One region of the Colwellia sp. 5_MG-2023 genome, then DNA from elsewhere that is predicted to be linked to it. Evidence: riboswitches for the same ligand, from Rfam matches in the RefSeq annotation. Region 1 holds a riboswitch; the other holds the start of a gene.
What was found. A riboswitch is a leader RNA that binds a small molecule or an ion and turns the genes downstream of it on or off. The one in region 1 is predicted to bind cyclic di-GMP.
Positions count from the first base shown of each region.

Region 2: linked by a shared signal. The riboswitch ahead of Q4496_RS17415 (DUF3718 domain-containing protein) and the one ahead of Q4496_RS15000 (OmpA family protein) in region 1 are both predicted to bind cyclic di-GMP.

Region 1 is NZ_JAUOPW010000027.1:12,976-16,162, reverse strand. It holds gene Q4496_RS15005 (sigma-54 dependent transcriptional regulator) at 1-250, opposite strand, end outside; gene Q4496_RS15000 (OmpA family protein) at 271-1,149, opposite strand; cyclic di-GMP riboswitch class I at 1,228-1,325, opposite strand; gene flhA (flagellar biosynthesis protein FlhA) at 1,695-3,187, opposite strand, start outside.
Region 2 is NZ_JAUOPW010000043.1:12,929-16,115, reverse strand. It holds partial or broken gene Q4496_RS17420 (IS630 family transposase) at 1-412, shown strand, start outside; gene Q4496_RS17415 (DUF3718 domain-containing protein) at 764-1,123, opposite strand; cyclic di-GMP riboswitch class I at 1,184-1,281, opposite strand; gene Q4496_RS17410 (3-oxoacid CoA-transferase subunit B) at 1,542-2,198, opposite strand; gene Q4496_RS17405 (CoA transferase subunit A) at 2,293-2,991, opposite strand; gene Q4496_RS17400 (hydroxymethylglutaryl-CoA lyase) at 3,041-3,187, opposite strand, start outside.

The DNA.
Region 1 (3,187 bases):
ACGAATCAACAAGGGATATAATTTGTCCATGTTGACAAGTTCTACGAATGAGTATTACTAAGTCTACCAGCGACATTTGGTCATTATCAGCATCAATAAAAATCAACTGAGGCTTTAGGTCTAAACAGTAGCTAATTGCATCAGGTAGTGAATTAGTATGCAATAGTTTAAAGTTTTCACCACTTACAGCGCTTTCAATTTCTTGACTAGGCTTTGTATGTGCAAACCACAATAGGTATTTTTGATCCATTATTTTCTCCTTGCCCGAAATCAATTTGAGCGTCTAAATAAACGAACTAATACTCGTCTATTTGAAGATTTCCCAAGAATGGTACTATTGTTAGCAACAGGGTAACGCTGACCGTGCGCGCGTACTTCTAACATACTTTCTGGTAAGCCAAATTCGACTAAGCGAGCCGCAACATCATCAGCACGTTCTTTCGAAAGCAGTCTATTTGCTAGTGGTGAACCAACATCATCGGTATGACCATCTATCATCACTTTTTCAACGCTAGGATCTAATGCTATAAAGCGCGCTAAATCTTTTAAAAAAGTAATATCTGCTTGTTTTCTTACTATGCGTTCACCTAGTTCAAATTCAAATTCATGATCTCGTGCTTGATCCCACGATAATGGAGAAAGTTGGTGACGACAATCTTGATACTTTGAAATGACATTATCGCTAAAGGTATTTGCAAACGTTAGACGTAGTTCTTCATCACCAAAACCAACAATAGCATCGAGCCAAAAACCTTGTTTAATAGCTCGTAGTAACGAGGCGATTCCTGAATAAAAATAGACTTGCTGCTGTTCTATTTCAGATGAATTAAACATTATCTTAGGGGGTATTGTTTGTGCTGATTGCCAATCTGCTCGACGTGTAAAAACTTGCACATTGGTAATTTCACGATCAGTTAATAACCATCGAAGACTCAAGTTTTGAGGCTCTCCTGCTCTCGAGGTTACACTCAACTCTGCATATTCATCAATGGTTTGTGATAACTGACAAAAAAAAGAATCACCACTAACTTGCCAAGTGCTGTTTTCATAGGTTTGTTGAATATTACGCTCGGCATTACTGTACTGCGTAAATAATAAGGTGTAAAAAAAGAGAATAAAAATACAAAATTGACGGAAACAATTTAACATTTATGTACCTGTTCCTTGTAAAATATTAGCAATAAGCGGAACATCACATATAAGATGAGATGAAAAGTGCCGCTAAGTTAATGTAACTCCACGATCTTGACTTAATATTATTTTCATTAAGCTTTAGACTGGCAGTTTTGCGTCCTATTCTTTCAAATAGTTTGCTAGTTAATTTTCTTAGTTTATTCCTACCCGATTCCATAAAAAATAGTTATTAATTACTATTTCGATTCATTCATTATAAGTAACCGCAACTGAATTGCAATCACCCATTATCAAATATACATACATAATTCGCATTTACTTCATATTTAATTAGGAATTAATGCGTTGTAAATAAAAGCTTTTTAATAAATTTAATTAAGCAAGTATTACTTTTTAACAAATAACACATGAAGACACAACCAAAACGATACTGTAAAAGTGTGACAACTAAGTGGTGCATGCAAAAAAATAAATGCTAAAAAAACAAAACAAGTACTAATTTACTATATTTGAGCGCAGTTATTAAAGCAAAAGGTTTTCACCAAAATATAATAACGATGCTAACCTAAGGAGCCAATAATATTCACCCTCACATTATCTGGCACTTCATTATAAGATAATACACTTAAGCTGCCTTTAGTAAACGAACGAGCATAACGTGCTAATAAAGGCCTTAACTGAGGAATCACTATAAGTACAGGGGTAATCCCTTTACTTTTCATATCATCCATAATAGCTGGCATAGTACGTTGAAATTGACCAAGTAAATTAGGATCCACCGGGAAGCTATCTAATGCGACTTTGCCTGACTGCATTGCTTGGTCAAGAGAACTTTGCATCGTTTGTTCGAGTTTTTCATCTAAGCTATATACGGCTAGTTCATCTCGCTCACCCATCACTTGTTTAACCAACACTCGCTGCAGCGCGCAACGAACATCAGAAGTAAGTAAAATAGGATCCTTTGTCACTTCAACACTATCAATGAGAGTACCAGCAATTGTTACTATATCACCTAACGCAACATGTTCACGTAAAAGTAAGCGCATCACTTTAAGTTGTAAATTGATCGGTAATGCTTTTTCAAGCGCTTCAGCTAGACCTGGTGAAATCTCTTTCAAACGTTCATTGAGGCGTTGGATATCCTCATAGCCAAATAATTCATCTAAATGCTCTTTAATAACTTTACCAGTATGAGTCGCAATAACAGTGCCCAAATCAACAACTGAATACCCCATATTTAAAGCTTTAGCTTTCGCCTCTTCTGGTATCCACACTGCTTCTAAGCCATAAGCAGGATCCGTTGTTAATTCACCATCTAGCTGCCCATATACATCCCCCGTATTTAACGCTAACAATTGTTTAGCATTTAGCTGCGACGAAGCAACTGCTATACCAGCAAGTTTAATTTTATACTCTTGTGGGTTTAATCTCAGGTTATCTTTAATTCTTATTTCTGGCAGTAAAAAGCCTAATTGTTCCGATAAATTTTTACGAACACCTCGTAATGTCTTTACAAGTTCTTCACCTTTACCTTTATCAGCAAGGTAGACCAGTCGAAAGCCTAACTCAACAGATAACTGTTCAACATGAGGTATGTCGTTCCATTTTAGTGCAGTCTGCTCATTGGATATTGACTCGGTAATACTTTCAGCTTCTATTAAACCATCATCTGGTGATGACTTTTCTAAACGCCAAGCAGCATATAATAAGGGTAAACCAAAGCTCACAAAAGCAAGCATTGGCATACCTGGCACAACACCTAAAATGAGCATTACTAGTGCAGCGGTAAAAATAACGCGAGGTGAGGCTAATAGTTGCGATCCAACAGTTTCACTAATATCACCGGCATCATTCATTCTGGTAACAATAATTGCCGCAGCCACAGCAAGTAGTAATGAAGGAATTTGTGCTACAAGGCCATCACCAATGGTTAATAATGCAAAGCGTTGAAATGCTTCAGCCATACTCAAATCATGCTGAAAAACACCGATGCAGACACCACCAAGTAAATTAATGACTAAAATAATGAGTCCTGCAATCGCGTCACCACGAA
Region 2 (3,187 bases), on a different contig from region 1:
TACTTACGCTTATTTATTTGGTGCAGTTTGTGTTACCAATGGAAATACTGAAGCGATAGTTGCTCCCGTGAGTAACATGGATGTCATGTCATCACATTTAGCGCTTATTTCAGCGGCAACAAAAGCGGGACGACACGCAGTTGTATTAATGGATGGTGCAAGTTGGCATCAGGAACATCTTAGTGACGGTTATGATAATTTATCAATCATACATATTCCGCCTTATTCACCGGAGCTAAACCCTATTGGGCAAGTTTAGTCATGGATGAGGCAAAATTAAATAGCAAATCGTTGTTTTAAAGATTATGAAGATATCGTTGATAAGTGCTCTCGTGCTTGGAATCGATTTAGAAGTAGTAAGGAGAGAGTCTTATCACTCTGTCATCGGGAGTGGGCTAATGTGAACAGCTAATTATCGGAATTGGTATTACAATATTGTTGAACAGTGTTCAAAGGGATGGAAGAACTTCATGGGGGATATAGAAAGAGTAAAAAGTTTATGCACTAGAGATTGGGTTAAACTGGTCGATTAATTAATCCGTTTGGTATTAGATCATACAACTATCACAACTATCACAACTAGTATAAATTGTACTTATAAAAAAGCAGTAGTATTAGTGTAAGGAAAATTAAATAAAAAAAAACCAGCTAAAGCTGGTTTTTTAAAATGACATAGAATTATTAACAATTAATCTTCTACTTGTCACTATTTTCACCTAGGTGATGGAATAATTAAGTAGTTTTCTTATCTGATAATAATTTATTAGCTGCTAACGCGTTCGTTAGCAACATCAATCAATGGTTTCGATCCAGTTTGTAACATTGCTAAGTTAGCAGAAACAACACTCTTTGGTAATTTTGAAATCATCAAAGATCCTGTTTCTACAGAACCGCTTGCTGATGCAAACTCTAATAAGTTCTTACCATTACACTGAATGCCGTCGAAAATACGACGAATCTTTAATTTATTCATTTTCAAAAATGAACGCATGCGTTTCTTGTCATCAGCAGCCACATACTCACATATACTTTGTGCTATGTTAGTAGCTTGTGCTTTAGGTGTCGATACAACAGACGTTAAAGTTAAAACAGTGATGGTTGAAGCTATTAATAATTTTTTCATTTTAGTAACCTTTATATAGATGGATTATTAAAAGAAAAAACCACGGGATGTACCTATGAACGAGGTGACTCCGCTGCCGTAGATTCTCCAGTATTAGAAAATCCCGTAGGCCGGTGGTTTTGCGTCGCATACTTTCATATGCTTTGCCTTTTCTTTGTCAAATAGCATTATCTCTAATATTTTAAGGAAATGCAAATATCATTTAGCTTATTGTTATATAAAGAGATAATCTGTTGAAAAAATATTTATTTAGGAAAAAATTTTCATTATTTCAAGTTGAAACAATTTGCTTACAATTTGTCTATATTATTATTACATAAGGGGAGGAGGGAATTTGTAATTCAGATGCTTTTTATCAAAGTATAACTATTTTAGGTTAAATAATTATACTTTGAATGCTATTCATACAAGCTAAGGGCTAGAACTGCATTTCAGGTGTATTTTCATTTACAACTAATTCACCTTCAGTTAGTTTTATTATTTCCTCTACCGATACGCCTGGTGCGCGCTCTAATAAATGAAATTTACCTTCTTTTATTTCTATATATGCTAAGTCTGTTAATACTTTTTTTATACACCCTTTTCCTGTTAAAGGTAGTGTACAGTTATTTAATAACTTAGATACGCCATGTTTTGATGCATGTGTCATGGTAACAATAATATTATCGGCACCAGCCACTAGATCCATTGCGCCACCCATACCTTTAATTAACTTTCCAGGGATCATATAGGAAGCAATATTGCCATTGACATCAACTTCAAATGCTCCTAGTACCGTTAAATCAACATGACCACCTCGGATCATGGCAAATGACTCGGCAGAATCAAAAAGAGAAGCACCTGTCGCCATGGTAACCGTTTGTTTACCTGCATTAATAAGATCGGCATCAATTTCTTCTTCAGTTGGAAATTGCCCCATCCCTAATAAGCCATTTTCAGACTGTAGCATAACTTCGATACCTTCAGGTACGTAATTAGCGACAAGGGTCGGAATACCTATGCCTAAATTAACGTAATAACCATCTTGAAGTTCTTGAGCTACACGTTGTGCAAGTTGTTCTCTTGAAAGAGCCATAATCTATCTCCTCTAGGGTTTCCGTTAACCTTATTGTTGTGGTATAGACAATAATAGTTAGCTATTCACCCGTTAATTATTATTTAATTTATTCTTATGAGCGAATAGTGCGCTGTTCAATACGTTTTTCGAAGGTGCCTAAAATTAGTCTGTCGACATAAATTCCAGCAGTATGAATTTGATCAGGGTCTAGCTCACCAGGTTCGACTATTTCCTCTACTTCAACAACGGTTATTTTGCCTGCGGTTGCTGCCATTGGATTAAAATTACGTGCTGTTTTTCTAAAAACCAAGTTACCGTATCGGTCCGCTTTCCATGCTTTTACAATGGCGAAATCTCCAGTGATAGCTTCTTCTAGAATATAATGGCGACCGTTAAACTTTCTTTCTTCTTTCCCTACTGCAACAGGTGTTCCATAGCCTGTGGCGGTGAAAAAAGCGGGTATTCCTGCACCACCAGCACGCATTTTCTCTGCTAACGTTCCTTGTGGTGTTAACTCTACATCGAGCTCGCCGGCCATCATTTGACGCTCAAATTCAGCATTTTCACCAACATAAGAAGCAATGATTTTTTTTATCTGGCGATCAGGCAATAAAATTCCTAAGCCAAAATCATCAACACCACAGTTATTAGAAACTAATGTTAAACCTTTTGTACCTTTGCGTTTAATTTCCTGAATTAAGTTTTCAGGAATTCCACATAAGCCAAAACCACCTGCAATTACAGTCATGTTGTCAGTTAGGCCTGCCATGGCTTCTTCATAACTAGCAACTACTTTGTCAAATCCTGCCATTGTTTTCTCCTCGATGCTTTATTCGTTTATTATATTTTTTGCTAACATACTAAGTGTTTTTATTCGCTAAATAAGCATTTGATACTTTTGATATTGGCGCTTTAGCTAGTTTTTCGCTGATATACCAACCAGCTTCAAGCAATTTGGTAAAATCTATTCCTGTTTCTATACCTAAACCATTTAACATGTAAACAAC